Regions from separate parts of the Nesiotobacter zosterae genome, predicted to be linked through region 2. Evidence: riboswitches for the same ligand, from Rfam matches in the RefSeq annotation. Region 2 holds a riboswitch; each other region holds the start of a gene.
The links. Region 2 has a riboswitch for cobalamin ahead of nrdH (glutaredoxin-like protein NrdH). Riboswitches for the same ligand answer to the same signal wherever they lie in the genome.
Positions count from the first base shown of each region.

Region 1: another riboswitch for cobalamin. It lies ahead of cobU (bifunctional adenosylcobinamide kinase/adenosylcobinamide-phosphate guanylyltransferase); the one in region 2 lies ahead of nrdH (glutaredoxin-like protein NrdH).
Region 3: another riboswitch for cobalamin. It lies ahead of Q3Y58_RS00030 (TonB-dependent receptor plug domain-containing protein); the one in region 2 lies ahead of nrdH (glutaredoxin-like protein NrdH).

Region 1 covers NZ_JAWXVZ010000002.1:149,113-155,130, reverse strand. The annotation lists gene cobN (cobaltochelatase subunit CobN) at 1-1,706, opposite strand, end outside; gene cobW (cobalamin biosynthesis protein CobW) at 1,710-2,813, opposite strand; gene cobU (bifunctional adenosylcobinamide kinase/adenosylcobinamide-phosphate guanylyltransferase) at 2,810-3,385, opposite strand; cobalamin riboswitch at 3,500-3,716, opposite strand; tRNA gene Q3Y58_RS03660 (tRNA-Asn) at 3,987-4,061, shown strand; tRNA gene Q3Y58_RS03655 (tRNA-Asn) at 4,120-4,194, shown strand; gene Q3Y58_RS03650 (hypothetical protein) at 4,494-5,144, shown strand; gene Q3Y58_RS03645 (cysteine synthase A) at 5,364-6,018, shown strand, end outside.
Region 2 covers NZ_JAWXVZ010000001.1:382,397-388,414, reverse strand. The annotation lists gene Q3Y58_RS01865 (hypothetical protein) at 1-266, opposite strand, end outside; gene pfkB (1-phosphofructokinase) at 471-1,418, shown strand; gene Q3Y58_RS01855 (anaerobic sulfatase maturase) at 1,469-2,662, shown strand; cobalamin riboswitch at 2,821-3,016, shown strand; gene nrdH (glutaredoxin-like protein NrdH) at 3,121-3,342, shown strand; gene nrdI (class Ib ribonucleoside-diphosphate reductase assembly flavoprotein NrdI) at 3,347-3,763, shown strand; gene nrdE (class 1b ribonucleoside-diphosphate reductase subunit alpha) at 3,733-5,883, shown strand; gene nrdF (class 1b ribonucleoside-diphosphate reductase subunit beta) at 5,907-6,018, shown strand, end outside.
Region 3 covers NZ_JAWXVZ010000001.1:3,963-9,980, reverse strand. The annotation lists gene Q3Y58_RS00035 (ABC transporter substrate-binding protein) at 1-665, opposite strand, end outside; gene Q3Y58_RS00030 (TonB-dependent receptor plug domain-containing protein) at 832-2,679, opposite strand; cobalamin riboswitch at 2,838-3,048, opposite strand; gene Q3Y58_RS00025 (HlyD family type I secretion periplasmic adaptor subunit) at 3,280-4,584, shown strand; gene Q3Y58_RS00020 (type I secretion system permease/ATPase) at 4,646-6,018, opposite strand, start outside.

The DNA.
Region 1 (6,018 bases), on a different contig from region 2:
AGCGCCTTGCCCGGCAGCCATTCCAGATTGCCGTGCTTGCCGAGATGCACAACGGCATCAGCACCAAACGCGCTACGCACATGAAAGTACCAGGCAAAATAGTTGTGCGGCGGCACCAGATCCGGGTCGTGATAGGTCGCTTTCGGATCGATGTTGTAACCACGTGCTGGCTGAATGCCCACCACCACATTGCCAAATCGATGCAGGCTCAAGCGGAACTCGCCCTCCGCCACATAAGGGTCGCACTCCGCCCCCCCCCAGCGCGCTCGAACAGCCCTTTGCACGCCCATCGGAAGCTGAGCAAAGCAGCGCATGTAAGCCTCAAGGCTCAGCGTCTCACCGGCTCTACGGGCACCGCGTCCCTCCAGCGCATTGGTTGGCCCTTCAGAAAGCAGCGCCATCAGCTCGGCACTTGAGAGCGGCGCGCTCCCAACGTCATAACCGGCCGCCTTCATCTCGGCCAGAAGCACCGCACAAGATGCCGGAGTGTCCAACCCCACCCCATTGGCCAAGCGACCATCCTTATTGGGATAATTGGCGAGCACCAGCGCCACGCGCCGCTTGCCTTCAGGCAGCTTTGACAGATTGGCCCAATTGGCCGCAAGCGCAGCCACATAGGCAATTCGGTCGTCTTTGGGCGCAAACCGAACCGGCGCCCACTGGGTCAAAGCGTCCTTCTCGCCATCTTCTTTAAAAGAGACAGCACGGGTCAGTACCCGGCCATCCACCTCTGGCAGCACAACATGCATGGCAAGGTCCCGTGGCGACAGTCCTTGCGTGCTCTCAGCCCAACTGCCTTGCGAGATAGAGGAGAACACCACTTGCAGCACAGGCGCTCCCGGCGCATCAAGAATGGTCTCAAAGTGTTGTGCACCGGCCTTGCTCAGTGCAAACGCTGTAGCGTTGAGCACAACACTTGGCTTCACCGCATCAAAGCTCTGCTGCACGACAGCGGCGCATTCTGCATCCTTCAAGCTGCTCACATAGAGCGGCAGCACGTTCAGCCCTTGAGCCTGCAAAGCTGAAATGAGCGCATCGACAGGAGCCAGCGCTCCGCTTTGATAAAGCGCACGGTAGAAAACCAAGGCGGCCACCGGTCGTTCCCCATCAAAACGCGCGGTGATCTCCCGCAGAGTTGGGAACTCCATGCCAGAGGCGTAATAGCCACACTTGGGGAGCGGACGCGGCTCAGCAACCATGTTGGGATCAAGGCCCGGCTTTAGGCCCTTCAAGCTGGCAGCATACTCAAGCGCTGCGGACACATTGGCGGGCCCACCTTCAACAAAGTAGCGCCAAAGCCGCTTTACAACACCAACCGGCAAGCTGGAACGGGCTGCCAGCACCTCATCCCACTTGTCATCCCCCGGCATCACGGCCAGGTCGATCACGCCGCGTCTGGCCAGCATCTCCAGCTGTTCCAGCCCATAGTTCCAATAATGCGCCCCGCCCAGCAGGCGCAACACCACAAGCCTTGAACCCTGAACAGTCCGCTCACAGTAAAGATCCACCGAATAGGGGTGGGTAAGCGCCAGAAAACTGGCCGCCCGCACACTGTAGCAAGGCGCGCACTGCTGCACGGCACTAGTCATCAGTGCCAGCTCCGTGTCCGCCGCGGAAAGAAACAGAATGTCAGCGGGGTCCTGTTCCAGATCCACCGCTTCGTTCTGCTCGTCTATCCCACGCGCTTGACCTGCAAGAATATGCATGGGTTAGACCAGTTCCTGCGCGCCAAGAGCCTCCAGAACAGCCGCTTGATCGAAGCCGGCAAGGCCGATGACAACCAACTGTCCCGCCCCTTCAGTGCCCGCAGCAAACCATGCCTCAACACGAGGGCCGACCGCCTGCACCATGGCAGGAGCCTTTTTGCCATCCACCGTAACCGAGCCTTTGATGCGCAGCACACCTTTCACCGCCATGGCTTTGGCCACGCTCTGTTCAATTGAACCGAGAGAGCCATAGGTCGGCGCGCGCACCACATGGCTCACAAAGTCATCGTGACTGTGGTCATGGTGATGATGATCGTGGTCATGTTCGTGGTCGTGATCATCATCCTGATGATGGTGGTGGGTTTCATGATGCGCCTGTCGGCCTTCCATGTTGTCTTCGGCCTGCGCATTCCGGCCCAGCAGCACTTGCAAAGACAGCTTTCCCTTTTCCGCTGCCACCATCTCGACGGCAGGCCGCAAACGCTGGCCCAGTTTTTCCTTGATACGGGCAAGCACGTCTTCATCAACAAGATCCGCCTTGTTGATCACCACAAGGTCCGCGCATTTCAGCTGATCTTCAAAAAGCTCTTCAACAGGGCTTTCATGGTCCAAAGACTCGTCCGCGTTGCGCTGGGCATCCAATGCCGCCTCGTCTCCCACAACGCGCCCTTCAGCAAGAGCCGCAGCATCAACTACGGTCACCACACCATCCACGCTCACCGCTGGCTTCACCGTTGGCCAGTTGAACGCCCGCACCAATGGTTGCGGCAGAGCAAGACCAGAGGTTTCAATTAGGATGGCATCCGGCGCAGGATCACGCTTCAGGAGCATTTCCATGGTTGGCAAAAAGTCGTCTGCCACCGTGCAGCAAATGCAGCCATTGGCCAGCTCCACCACTTCGTCGGCGCTGCAGTCCGGGTCAGCGCAGCCATTTACAAGTGACCCGTCAAATCCCATTTCGCCAAACTCATTGACGATCAGCGCAATGCGCATGTTCTCGGCATTCTGTAAGAGGTTGCGCACGAGGGTGGTTTTGCCTGCCCCAAGAAACCCGGTCACAATGACGGCAGGGATCTTTGGTTGGGCAGCAGAAAAGGAATAGGTCACAGACGGATCTCCGGATGCAAGGAAGGTTTGATCTGAACAGGCTGTCCGGCAGCAACAAGCACCACCCGGTCACATAGACTGGCCATGTGCTGATTGAGGCGTCCGGCTTCATCGCGAAAGCGCCGCGCCAACGGATTTTCGGGAACAATACCCTGCCCCACTTCGTTGGTCACAAACACCACTGGCCCGCGCAGGAAGCCAAGGCTGGCGCCAAGCTGGGCCGCCGCATCGCTGGTGTCCCGATCTTCCAGCATGAGATTGGAGAGCCACAGCGTCAGGCAGTCCACCAGCACCGCCCGATCAGGCCGCGCTTCACGAAGCAACACATCACTCAAGGCAATTGGTTCTTCAATGGTGGTCCACCCATCACCCCGATCGCGTTGATGCCGCTCAATACGCTGGCGCATCTCGGCATCAAACGCCTGTCCCGTGGCAATGTAGACCTTGCTCAGCCCCGATCGCTCGATCAAGCTTTCAGCAAAGCTGCTTTTGCCAGAGCGCGCCCCGCCAGTTACCAGCAGGTGTCGCGGCCGCGTGGTTGTCGTAGCTTCAGAAACTTTCAGATCGCTCATCAGCTGCCCTTTCTATAAAGGGCCATATAAGCATTCGCGAAGGCGCGAGGGCAAAGCCCCGACCGGCAATACATCATCGTCTGGCGCTCCTTGCCGTCCACCCGACAGCAGTTAAGAGATATGGAAGCTCCAGCCGGTCTCCTGGCTCGCGACTTATGGGGTTGCTTCGTCTTCCCAGCCCGAAAGGCCAGTGACATGGTGAAGAACCCAAATCGCTCACAGTTGCGGGGGCAGCTGCGGCTCACCAACACGTCAGTTAACGGTAATTAACCCGTGATGCCGCATTCCCGTTTCATCTGAGGCGCGCAGAGCTTAATGCCGCTCAACCGCACAACAGAACTGGAAGCCTTTGATAGGGACTAAGTAGCACTGCGCAAATGCCGCTTGTCAATCAATCTCTTGACAACCTAAATAATTCACAGCGCTGGCAAATGGCGGTTTTCTGCCCTTTTCGAACGCCCCTTTCCTGCGCTCACAACAAAAGTGTTGGTTCTGTCCACAAACTCCCGATTTTTTGCAAAAACGGGCTTGGCAAATCGAACCGGCTTTTATACAAACCCCCTCACGCAAACGGCGACGGCGCGCTCACAAGGCGCAATGATCCCCGGTAGCTCAGTGGTAGAGCAAGCGGCTGTTAACCGCTTGGTCGCTGGTTCGAATCCGGCCCGGGGAGCCACTCCCCCGTTTGCATCTCTCCTTGATGGAGATAATCATTCGCTAGAATGATTGGGTAATCCCCGGTAGCTCAGTGGTAGAGCAAGCGGCTGTTAACCGCTTGGTCGCTGGTTCGAATCCGGCCCGGGGAGCCACTTTTTTGACCCAGCAGACAAATTTGTGACTGTTTTTGGCCGATCACGTTTTCGTGAGGTGCCTTTCCCCGTTATCCCAAACAATCAACAACGTGAAATTACGGGCTAATTTCCGCAATAAATCCATTTCGTTAGGTATTTGTTAAGAATTGCGTCGGTTACCGTTTAGTAACGCTAGCGCGAAACGGGATATTTATACAATCGTGGTCTTATAGCCTTCATTCCTGACTTGTTTAGGCTTCTCCTAACGCAAAGCCGCGGTAATTTAGCGGTTAAAAATAAGAATTGCGGAGGGTCACGTGTTGAATACCCATCTGAACTACCAGATCCCAATCAAAGCCAAGCGCTTTGTGAGTACCGCCGCACTCGCCTTTCTCCTGGTGGCAGGAGTGGGATTGGGAGCCGCATACACCTCGGCGTCGAGTGCCACCACCATAACAAACAAAGCCGCAAAGGCTGATCGCGCCGTTACCTATTCCATGCCGGAGGATTACCTCGATGTAACCCTTGCCCCCGCCCCCGGCAGTGGAAGCGACGACCCACTGGACAGTGAACTGTCCATCTGGGTCGGCGAAGTGGAGCTTAATAACGAAAAGCAAATCTGGGTCGAGTTAATCGATGACCATGGTGAGGTCGTGTACGATTCCCGGATCAACGAAAATGAAACACACCTGCTCCCCGATGGCCGTGCACTTGTTGTAACTGTCATGCAGGTTGAGGTTCCACTCGCAAAGACTGCCCCGACTGTAGCGAAAGACCAAGCCCGCCTGCAAACGAACGCAGAAAAAGTCGTTGTAACGCAAAAAACGCATGAAACGACGCAAACCAACGTTCAGGTCGAATTCGTTCAGGAAAAGGCCCCACACCCGATCCATCGTCAGTCCTTCATGGTGCGTGCGGGTGAAATTGGAGAGACAGTGAGCAAGGCCCTAGTCTCACTGGTCAACTAATAAAAACAACAGACCGGACCTCTCCTCAATAGAACCCCTGTTTCGCCGCAGGGGTTCTTTTTGTTTTCCCAGAGATTTTGATCCTAAAAACCAGACCCTCATTAGTTCAAATTTCCAAGATCACTCTAATCTTGACAGGGCGTAGCTTGTTCCTGATCGCACAAACCCTTAGCTTCTGAGTAAAGTTCTATAGCCATTGCCAGTAAAACGAGGCTTTTCATGACCGCCCGAAGCTCAGTGATTGACGCCATTGGAAACACTCCCCTGATCAAACTCCGCAAGGCATCCGAGCTAACAGGTTGCGATATCTACGGAAAAGCAGAGTTCATGAACCCGGGACAATCGGTGAAGGACCGCGCTGCCCTCTTCATCATTCAAGATGCAATTAACTCCGGAAGATTGAGACCGGGCGGTGTGATCGTGGAAGGCACCGCCGGAAACACCGGCATTGGCCTGACCCTTGTGGGCAACGCGCTCGGTTTTCGCACCGTCATTGTTATTCCCGAAACACAGAGCCAGGAAAAGAAAGATATGCTGCGCCTGGCAGGGGCACAGCTCATCGAGGTGCCTGCGGTGCCCTATCGCAATCCCAACAACTACATCAAGGTTTCAGGCCGGATCGCAGAGGAACTGGCCAAGACAGAACCCAATGGCGCGATCTGGGCCAACCAGTTTGACAACACCGCCAACCGAGACGGCCATATTGTTACGACCGCCCCAGAGATCTACGCGCAAACCGATGGAAAGATTGACGGTTTCATTTGTGCCGTTGGCACAGGCGGCACGTTGTCAGGCGTAGGCAGAGGCCTCAAAGACAAGAACAAGGACATCACCATTGGTCTTGCCGATCCCATGGGAGCGGCGATCTACAACT
Region 2 (6,018 bases):
GCTTTGCGAATTTGCTCCATAGTCTGCGCCTGAACAGGCCCTGAGAGAATGGCATACCAGCCGTTTTTTGCGCGCACCACAAAGGTTCTAGGCAGAAAATAGCTGCTTTCCCGTGCTTCCATTATAGCGTCTTGCCGGTCTTCCCGCGCCGCCAATACCAACCAGCGCTCATCACCCGAAAGCTGTAGCTGACTAGCGTTAGAAAAAGCTGGCCAGCCAATTGCGCAAACGAGAGTAATGAAAAACAACTTCAGAATGCGGCTCATGTTTCTACTCTGACTAATTTAAGGATACTGAGACAAGTGTATCTGCCATTTTGCATCGCCCGCACCCCGAAAACGCGCCATGGTTAAAAATGGCTGGGGACCGCCGCTTTGATGCTTCGGTTATGGTCCGCAAAGCTCCGCAGGTGAAACTGCGAGTGTTTTGCCTAGAATATGCCCAAAGGTAACTCCCAGAGGACGCACAACATGAGCCCAGCTCCCCGCATTGCAACAGTCACACTGAACCCGGCTGTTGACCAGACCGTCCTGGCCCCCGGCTTTTCACTTGATACGGTCAATCGTGCCATCAGCTCCCGAACGGATGCCGGTGGCAAAGGCGTGAACGTCGCCTCCTTTCTGGCGCACTACAAGCACAAGGTGACCGTTCTCGGCCTATTGGGAGAGGACAACGACAAGCTTTTCACGCGTCATTTTAGCGAGTTAGGCATCGTCGACGATTTCAGTCGTGTTAGCGGCGCAACGCGCACAAACATCAAAATCGTCGATCACGACACCAACCGAATTACCGACCTGAACTTCCCGGGCCCGGCGGCGACGGCAGCAGACCTTGAAGCAGTGGAACGACAACTCATTGTCTCTGCAGCAGAAGGGCTTGATTGGTTGGTGCTTGCTGGCAGCTTGCCCAAAGGCTTGCCGGAAGACAGCTATCTGCGCTTTATCAAATGGGCCAGAATGGCCGGCTGCAAAACGGTGGTAGACACAAGCGGTTTGCCTTTGCGGGTTGCCTTGTCTGCAAAACCTTACGTCGTCAAACCCAACGTGGAGGAGCTGCGTTACATCCTCGGCGGAAGGTTAGAGACATCAGTGGAAGTCGCCGCTGGGGGGCGTGAGTTGGTGCAGGAAGGCATTGGTCTTGCCGTCATTTCAATGGGCGGCGACGGTGCCGTTTTTGTGAGTGAGGAAGGGGCAGTGCATGCCATTGCGGCTGCGCCCTATGTCGCCAGTACGGTGGGGGCTGGGGATGCCATGGTAGCTGGCCTTGTGCACGCCCATGTGCGCGGCTTCGACCTCAGAGAGATGGCACGGATCTCAACGGGCTTCTCACTCGGCGCACTCGGCGAGGTAGGACCGCGCTTGCCGGAGGTGGCGCGCGTTGAGGAACTGGCGCAGACGGTGTGCCTCGCACCTGTATGATGCACTCAAAGCAAAACAGTTTAACTCAGCACCGCTGGCCATTTCAGGTGATGACAAAACCCAATGGCCCGCAGTGCAACCTCAACTGTGGCTACTGTTTTTACCTCGAGAAGAACGAGCTTTACGCGGATAGCAAGCGTTTCGCCATGAGCGACGGGGTGTTGGAGCACTATGTCTCGGGCTTCATTGCATCACAAGCTGAGCTCGGTCTCCGTGAGATCTGGTTCAACTGGCAAGGTGGCGAGCCTGCTCTTTCAGGATTGGCTTTCTATCGAAAGGTAGTGGCGTTGCAGATGCGCTACGCGCCGGACCACGTAACTATTCAGAATGCATTTCAAACCAATGGCACGCTTCTGGATGATGACTGGGCTCGATTCTTTGGCGAGCACCGCTTCCTGATTGGTCTCAGCATTGATGGACCAGAGCCCATCCATGACGCCTACCGCGTTGACCGCGCCAAACGCCCCAGCTTCAAGCGCGTCATGGAGGCGGCAGAACGCCTTGCCCGCCATGAAGTGGCGGTTAACGCACTGACCGTGGTACACCAAGGCAATGTGCGACGCCCACGGGAAGTTTATCGCTTCTTGAAAGATGCAGGGTTTCGTCACTTGCAGTTCATCCCTGCCGTTGAAGAAGTGGCATCGCTTGCCCTTCCAAGCCACAGAACAGCGAAGAACCTGGCAAAATGGAGTGCCTCACCAAAGGCTTATGGCCGCTTCCTGTGTGCCATCTTTGATGACTGGGCCACCAACGACATTGGTGAGGTTTCCGTTCAGATGTTCGACGTACACATGGGTACGATGGTTGGTATGCCTTCATGGCTTTGCACGTTTGCTCCCACCTGCGGCCAGGCACTGGCCATGGAACACAACGGCGACCTCTATTCCTGCGATCACTTCGTCTACCCGACGCACCTGTTGGGCAACATTCTTGAAACACCGCTGGACGCTCTGGCGACCAGCGCACCACAAGTCAGATTTGGGGAGAACAAGCAAACCGGGTTGCCCACTGATTGCCGAATCTGCTCTTTCGTCTCGGCGTGTAACGGGGGATGCCCCAAGCATCGTTTCATGCCTGACAGAGACGGTGGTTATGCTCTGAACTACTTTTGTCCAAGCTTCAAAATGTTTTTCAAACATGCGGGAGCAAGGCTCAGAACAATTGCGATGCTTCAGGCACAGGGTGCGTCAGCCCCGCAGATTCGTGAGCTGCTGAGGCAGCAGCCCAACAAAACCAAGGGCTAACCAAATTGGCGACCCGGCGCCACTGCCTGTGCCCGCAGGAGCGACCCTCCAGTTTGCACTGAGTGTAAATAGCCCACTCTTCTTGCAAATTAGAATTCCACAAAATTGGCATGTGGGTATACCCATACAGCATGTTGACCATTCGCGCGCACCAAGCACAATATGCAGTGTCTTTGGTCTTGCGATTCAATCGGAAGCTAAGAGGGAAGCCGGTGCAACTCCGGCACTGCCCCCGCAACTGTAAGCGGCGAGCTTTTCGCCCAATTTGCCACTGTAGTGAGTTCACTTCGGGAAGGCGGGCGGATGGCGCTTGAGCTGTGAAGTCAGGAGACCTGCCAAAAGACACCAACTGACGACCACGGGCGGAGGGTCCGGGATGCGTTTCGTGCACGAGCCGCGAGGGTGCGTTGCTCGGCCATGCGTATCTGCGCCTCCCCCAATGCTACGGGGACGAAAGCATGAGCATTACCGTATACTCCAAGCCTGCATGTGTGCAGTGCACCGCAACAACCCGCGCACTGGATAGCGCTGGTATTGCCTATGATGTGATTGACCTCACACAGGACAACGATGCTCTGGCTGAAGTGGAAGCGATGGGTTACCGACAGGTTCCTGTCGTTGTTGCAGGAGACCAGCACTGGGCTGGCTTCCGTCCAGACAAAATCGGCGGCCTCGCCTGAGTTGGTGAGCGGGCTCGTCTACTTCTCAAGCCCATCAGGAAATACCCACCGCTTTGTCGAGCGCCTCGGCTTGCCGGCCGAGCGCATTCCGCCGCGCGCGTCCGAACCAATGCTGAAGGCAACTCAGCCATTTGTTCTGATTACCCCCACCTACGCGGATGGTGAGGGGCGCGGTGCCGTCCACAAACAGGTGATCCGTTTCCTCAACGATGCGGCAAACCGAACTCTGCTTCGAGGCGTAATCGCCTCTGGCAATCGAAATTTTGGGGCCTTTTTTGCCTACGCAGGCACAATTATCGCCGCCAAATGTAACTGCCCATGCCTTTACAAGTTTGAACTTGCAGGCACCGACAGTGACATCGCGCGGGTACGTCAGGGACTAGATTTATTTTGGAAGCAACAACTCTCGATAAGTCAGTAGTCGCCCAACAAGGGCTGGACTACCACGCGCTGAACGCCATGCTGAACCTCTATGATACGGAGGGGAAGATCCAGTTTGAAGCGGATCGTCAGGCGGCACGTCAGTATTTCCTGGAACACGTGAACCAGAACACGGTTTTCTTCCATTCTCTGGAGGAGAAACTCTCCTATCTGGTGCGCGAGAACTACTACGAAGCTGAGGTCCTGGACCAGTACGATCCGGCGTTCGTGAAGTCCATTTTTGTGGCGGCTTACGAGCGCAAGTTCCGGTTCCCGACGTTCCTTGGTGCATTTAAATTCTACACCAGCTATGCGCTGAAGACGTTCGATGGCAAACGCTATCTGGAACGCTACGAGGACCGTGTGGTGATGGTGGCCCTGGCACTGTCGCGCGGCGATGAAGACCTCGCCATGCGCATGATGGACGAGATCATCTCCAGCCGGTTTCAGCCAGCGACGCCGACGTTCCTGAACGCGGGTAAAAAGCAGCGCGGCGAACTGATCTCCTGCTTCCTGCTTCGCCTTGAAGACAACATGGAATCCATTGGCCGCTCCATAAACTCCGCCCTGCAGCTTTCCAAGCGCGGCGGTGGCGTGGCCTTGATGCTGACCAACCTGCGCGAGGCAGGCGCGCCAATCAAAGGCGTTGAGAACCAGTCGTCCGGCGTTGTGCCAGTGATGAAGCTTCTGGAAGACAGCTTCAGCTACGCCAATCAGCTGGGGGCCCGTCAAGGTGCCGGAGCAGTGTACCTCAACGCCCACCACCCGGATATTTTGAGTTTCCTCGACACCAAGCGTGAGAATGCGGATGAAAAGGTCCGCATCAAGACCCTTTCCCTTGGCGTCGTCATTCCGGACATCACCTTCCAGCTCGCCAAGCAGAACGAGGAAATGTACCTGTTTTCACCGCACGACGTTGAGAAGGTCTACGGCGTGCCATTCTCCGAAATCTCCGTGACGGAAAAGTACCGGGAGATGGTGGACAACCCGCAGATCCGCAAGAAGAAGATGCGGGCTCGAGACTTCTTCCAGCTGCTCGCCGAAATTCAGTTCGAAAGCGGCTATCCTTACATCATGTTCGAAGACACGGTGAACGCTGCAAATCCTGTTGCAGGCCGCATCACCATGTCCAACCTTTGCTCTGAGATTCTGCAGGTTAATGAGGCCAGTACGTTCAACGACGATCTGTCCTACGACCACCTTGGTACTGACATCTCCTGCAATCTGGGATCCTTGAACATTGCAAAGGCCATGGACGGCGGCAATCTGGGGGCAACGGTCGAAACCGCAATTCGCTCGCTGACAGCCGTTTCCGAGATGAGCGCAATCGACTCCGTGCCATCCGTTCGCCGCGGAAACGATGAAAGCCACGCCATTGGCCTTGGCCAAATGAACCTGCACGGCTTCCTTGCCCGTGAGCACATTCACTATGGCAGTCCGGAAGGCATTGACTTCACAAACATCTACTTCTGCACGGTGCTGTTCCACTGCATCCGCGCTTCCAATGAGTTGGCGAAGGAACGCGGTTCCAGCTTCAAGGGGTTTGAAGACAGCCAGTACGCGTCCGGTGTTTTCTTCGACAAATACATCGAGAAGGACTGGGTGCCAGAAACAGAACGTGCGGCAGCGCTTTTTGAGAAGTTTGGCGTTCACATTCCGACCCGCGAAGAATGGGCCGCGCTCAAAGACGCCGTGATGAAGGACGGACTGTTCAACCGGAACCTTCAGGCGGTGCCCCCGACCGGTTCCATCAGCTACATCAACAACTCGACCTCGTCGATCCACCCGATCGTGTCCAAGATCGAAATCCGCAAGGAAGGCAAGATTGGCCGCGTGTACTATCCAGCGCCGTTCATGAACAACGACAATCTGGAATACTATCGCGATGCCTACGAGATCGGTCCGGAAGCGCTGATCGACACTTATGCGGCGGCCACCCAGCATGTGGACCAGGGACTGTCACTGACTCTGTTTTTCCCGGACACCGCGACGACACGCGACATCAACAAGGCCCAGATCTACGCTTGGAAAAAGGGCATCAAGACAATTTATTACGTGCGCCTGCGCCAGATGGCACTGGAAGGCACTGAGGTCGAAGGCTGCGTGGCCTGTACCCTTTAACTCTTTGAGGACTAACCATGACCATTCACAGTGCCATCAAGCCAGTCGCCAAGGCGGTTAACTGGAACCGCCTTCAAGACGAAAAAGATCTTGAGATCTGGAACCGTCTGACTGCCAATTTCTGGCTGCCGGAGA
Region 3 (6,018 bases), 380 kb from region 2:
CTGTCGATAGCAACCTCGCCCTGACTGTGAATGGTGTTGTAGAGGGCCGGATGCCGTAAAACCTCATGGGCAAGGGCGGGTGGATGCACCATTTCGCGGGCCGTTATCAATACCTCCGGCGCTTCCATTACGAGAAGCTCCAAAGGCAGGCCTTTCGTGCCGGAAAGATTCAAGCGTTTGGCGATGTTCTCAAGCCCCGCGGCGCTCATAACCTCGTTCATGAGCGTCCGATCGCCTGATGTGTAACTGTTCGCGTAATAAACAGCTGCGGGGACCTTGTTAGTGCGCGCACTTTCCTTAGCCAGCGCAAGTTCATTCTCAAAGGCCTCGACCAGTCGTTCTGCGGCTTCTTCACGGCCAATGATGGCACCGAGCTTGCGCAGGTTTGCCGGGATTTCATTGAGCGAACGTACTGGAGAGAACTGCTCTACGCGGATGCCCAATTCTCGTAGAAGGTTGATGCTCGTATGGCGCGTGAAAGTGCCCGCAAGGATCAGGTCCGGCTTCATCAAATAGATCTCTTCGGCACGTCCGTGGTTGACTGGGTACTTTGCCGCCTCCTCATTCATGACAGCCAGCGTATCATCACTTGCCAGATGAGAAAGGGCCCGGACTTGTTCTGGTGCGGCCACCAGCATGAGCAGTTGGTCGGTGCACAGGTTCATTGAGACAATACTCTGTGGCGGGTTGTTCTCAGCAGCGTTCGAAGCGCTCCAGGGCATGCATGCGGCACACAGGCCTATGAGGCCTAATGCTCCGATCCAGCTTGATTGTCGTGCCACCATATGCCCTCAAAGAATGGCCCTGCTCCTCAAAGCAGGGCCGCACCTATTAGAATTGTGCCTTTACGCCGGCATACACTGAAAACCCAGCAGTGCCATAACCGTTCGCAGTCTGGTACTCCTGATCAAGGATATTCTCAGCCCGCAGATACAACTCAGGACCTTCATCAAACGCATAGGACACCTTGCCATTGAGAAGGAAGTAGTCGTCCAGTTCCGTAGTTCCTGGCCACTGGCTATCAATTGTGTCCGCGACATAATTGCCATTCATGGATACGGTCCAATTGTCATTTGGCTGGTAGACCAAGCCCAAACTCAAGTCGTGAAGAGGCACACGCACCAGTCTCGCTCCATCGGGATCTTCCGAATCCGTATAGGTATACGCCGTTGACAGAGCCAGCCTTTCATTGACCGCATATTCAGCAGAAAGCTCAACGCCTTGGTTCTTGCTGGTGCCATCTACCTGCACATAGCCACTCGTCGCGAAAGAATAGTCGATCAGGTCTTCTCTCTGGATGTAAAAATAGGTCGCTGAGGTAAGCAATCGTCCATCGAACCACACTCGGTCTACGCCTACGTCAAAGCTCAAGCTTGTTTCAGGTTCGAGTTGAGCGTTCCCGTAGGTCGGATGATAGAGCTCGTAGTTTGATGGGGCTCGAAACCCTGTGCCGATACTGGACCGAAGGGTTGTTGCGGCATCGACCTCGAAGGCCGCTGAACTTCGCCATGTCCACTGTTCACCAAACTGCGAGTGGTCATCTCGGCGGACACTGCCAGTAAGCGCCAGACGATCAAACAGATCAAGGTTGAGCTGAGCAAAACCGCCCCAGATTTGGGTGTCTTCATTCAACCCGCTGGACAGATCAACTTCCTCATTAGCCCAATCGCCACCGAACACGACAGAAACGGTATCATTTAACTCGTAGGAACCAAGATACTCTACAGCCTGCCGATCCCCTCGATATGTACCGGGATTGTCGCTATGGATCTCACGATCAATGCGACTTATCTGAAACGACAAGTCACTGATGAAACGATCATCAATCAACGATAGCTTGGTGCCGACCAATCCAGCCCGATACTCTGAATCCTCATGATTTTGTGCGCTTGGAGCACCAAATCCATCGTATTCGTTGCGGGCGTTGTAGTAGCGAACGGCGCTGTAGACTGCCAGTGCATCGGTCAGATCGTAGTCAGCACGACCAGATAAAGTGGTGTTTCTATACCCATCATCATCTGCGCCCGGGTTCTCATTTTCGTCCAATGCAGAGAACCCATCCGAACGAAGATGCTGAGCGTTCAGGGAAATCTGCCCTCGATCAAAGCCTGCACTGATGCCATAGGCGCCGTTGAAGGTCCCATAGCTACCGCCTTCCACCGAAGCGCGGTGGTTCACCTCACCCGCTTTCGCCCTTTTGGTGCGAATATCAATGACGCCGCCAACAGCCTGTCCACCATAAAGGGCGCTTTGAGAGCCTTTCAGAACCTCGATGCGTTCGATGTCAGCGGTCAGCAGATCGGTGAGGCGGGCCGCTACCTGTGTCCCAGTTGGATCTGAAATGTTGATGCCGTCGATGCGCACCTGAAGATACTTGTTACCAAGGCCACGAATTCGAAGGGTGCTGGCCGTTCCCGCCGGGCCATTCTGGCTCACGGTAATGCCGGGGAGGCGCGCGAGGTAATCTTGAACGAAGGTGTCGCCTTCGCGCTCGAGTTCCTCAGAGGTTACCACCAGAACGGTGGAACCGGTTTTCGCCGCCTCTGTGGGCGTGCGGTTTGCAGAAACGGTAATTTCATCCAGCACAATTGCTTGCTCTTCAGCAAGTGCTTGAGCGAGGGATGGTGTGGCAGCGAGTGCAAAAGATACGCTTGCCAGAATGAGACTGGACTTCTTCATCGGTAACAGATCCACCAGACACGGCCCGAACGGCGCCGTGATGAGAAAAGTGTGCAGGTGGCTGAAACGAATTTAACTCAGAGCATTTCCGTTCAGGCGCCTGCGGTGAGACTGTCACTTGAACGGAAGGACCGCCCCTCAACGCGCCCCGCGTAAAGGGTGAGTGACGGCAAACGGCAGGTCTCCTGACTTACGGGTCGTCGCTATGTGCTCCGCCTTCCCAAGCGCTTCGGCTCAGTGGCTTTTGATGGAACCAAGCTCGTCGTTTACAGTTGCGGGGGCAGTCGCGGACTTCGAAACAGAGTTTCGGCACCGCGTTCCCTTTTCATTCAGCGGCGTGCCACTGAAACCGATTGCGGCGGCAAAAAGACCGGAATACGGCTTCATTGTCAATATTTATTAGTAGCATTTTGAGGGTTCGAGTGTTCTGGCCAGCCTGAGCAACAGGGAAGAAGGGAGAACCGAACTCGCAGAAGCAATTTCCAACAGCAGCAGTGGCACCTCACTAAAGCATGATACAATTTTGTTGTTGTTGCCAATGACATGGAAACTAATCTTTATTACGTTGGGTCATCAATAAATTAACAAGAAGCGGGACCCATGATTGTCCTTGAAAACGACCGCCACGACAAACCACCACGAATGGCCAATGCCATCATATTCCTCATCATCGCCCTGCTTGTTGTTGGGGGCACTTGGAGCGCGTACGCCCGGCTCGAAGAAGTGGCCCGAGGCGAGGGAACTGTCATCCCTGCGGGCCGAACTCAAGTGATTCAAGCCTCTGAAACTGGGAACGTTCAGGAGATCTTTGTCGAGATTGGACAAAGCGTCAGCAAGGGCGATCTCCTTTTCCGCCTTGACGATACGACCAACTCTGCGGCTCTGGGTGAGTTGACAGCACGCAGTCGTGCGCTGCGGGCCCAAATCGCCCGATTGAGGCTGGAGGTCTCCGGGGCTGCTGATGAAGAGAATTTCCAGTGTCCTGATGACATAACAGAGATTGCCAAACAGGTTTGCGAGAACGAGCTTCGGTTGTTTCGAAGCAAACGACTGAACCTGGAACGCCAGCTGGAAACCATCGACCAGCGGCAACAACGTAACCGCAGTGAACGGCTTGAGATCGAAGCCAACATTGCTGGTCTCGAAGAGAGTCTCGATATTGCCAAGGCCGAAATGGAGATGATGGAACCATTGGTGGCGCGAAAGATTGCGCCGCGCACCGACCTGTTGCGGCTGCAGCGTGAAATGGCGGATATTCGCCGCCAACAAAGCACGGCGCGTGAAAGCCTGATGGGAATAGACTCCGAGTTGGCGGAGCTGGAATCGCAAAAGGCCGAAATCCGATCCAAGGAGAATGAGGATATCCTCAATGAGCTGACCGAGCGCATATCCGAACTATCCGTCATTACCGAGAGTATTCGTGCTGCTGAACGGAAGCTGGCGCAGACCGACACATATGCACCGGTGGATGGCATCGTGAACAAGGTGGAAGTGAACACAAACGGCGCATTTGTGACAGCTGGAACACCCGTTCTTGAAATCGTGCCCATTGGGGACCGGCTGCTGTTTGAGGCCAAGATAAACCCCAAGGACATTGCGTTTATTCACGCTGGCCAGCAGGCCGTTGTGAAGATCACGGCCTACGACTTCGCCACCTATGGCGGGCTTGATGGGCGCGTGACCCATGTGGGTGCGGATGTCATCCATGATGAAGACACAGGCGAGGCGTTTTATTCCGTAATCATTGAATCAGACAACGCCTTTTTGGAGCTTCAGGGGCAGGAGCATCCATTGATGCCTGGCATGTTCGGGCAAGTTGATATTCTGACCGGAGAGAAAACCATTCTTGCCTATCTCATGGAACCGCTAATCACAGCGCAAAGCACTGCCTTGAGAGAAAGATAGAGGCTAGTGAAGCCGCTGGTCCCAACGCCAGCGGCTTTTCATTTGCGAGCTGTGCGCCACATCACGCCTCATTTGTTTTGGGCAACTCATTGGTTTCGTCTTCAAGCTCGTCAAAGTCATTTGCAGAAACACGAGGGCCTTGCGCCGACGCCCGCGCAGCAGCCCGCTCGGCCAAAGCCGCCAACACTCTCTGCTTTGGTCCATCTGCAACCACCTTGCCATTGTCCACAACGATCAATCTCTCGACCAGTTCCAACATCGCTTGACGGTGCGTTGCGAGAATGAGGGTTTGGTCGGGCCAGATCGCTTCTTTCAAGTGCTGTATCAGGATCTTCTCGGCGGCCAGATCCAAGGCACTGGAAGGCTCATCAAGGAACAGAATTGGCGGCGATATCAGAAACACACGGGCAAGGGCGATTGACTGTATCTGCCCACTTGAAAGGAAACTGCCACGCTCACCAACGGGCATGTCATAGCCCATGGGATGGCGTGCGGCGAATGTATCAACACCCGCCATGCGGCACGCAAACAAGATTTCATCATCTGTTGCACCTGGCTTTGCAATCAGCACGTTTTCTTTCAGTGAGCCGCGGAAAAGATCCGTTTCCTGCACGACCAAACCAACAGCTTTGCGAACCTCATAAGGGTGATACTGGCGGGCATCCACCCCATCAATCAGCACTTCGCCAGAGGTGGGCGTGTACAAACCGGAGGCCAACCGGGCAAGCGTGGTTTTGCCGGAACCGATGGGACCAAGGATACCGACCTTCTCTCCGGGCTTGATATGAAACGAGACGCCATTCAGCACGCTGCGCTCCACCGCCGGATACTGAAAGGAGACGTTTCTGAACTCCAACTCGCCATCAAGGACAATGCGGTTCACATAGTCCTTAACCCCCACGCGCTCATCGGGCTGCCCCATCAGATCATCAAGGGTTTTTAGGGCTGCGAACGCATAGCGGGCGCGGGTCAGAACCGTGGTCATTTGCGTGAGGGGTGCAACGGCCCGGCCGGAGAGCATCACCACGGCGATGATAACGCCCATAGTGATCTCATTTTCTGCGAAGCGGTATACGCCGGTCACCACAACCCAGACGGTGGTCATTTGCTGCAGGAACTGGGCGATATTGACGGCCAAGGAACTGTAGGCCTTGATTTGTGACTGGGTACGGCTGCCCTCTTGGATGAACCGCTCCCACTTGGCGAGAAAATACCCCTCGGCACGCAAGCTTTTCACCGTCTCCATGGCGGTTACGCTCTCAACCAGCAACCCGTGCCGCTGCGCCGAGTCGGACTGAGCCCGAGCCAGATAGCGCGACACGAAGGCTTGGAGGACCAACCCTGAGATGGCAACCAGAACCACGGCGACAAGAGGTACGACGACCATCCACCCGCCGAGCAGGTAGATGACAAACAGGAAGACGAAGAGGAAGC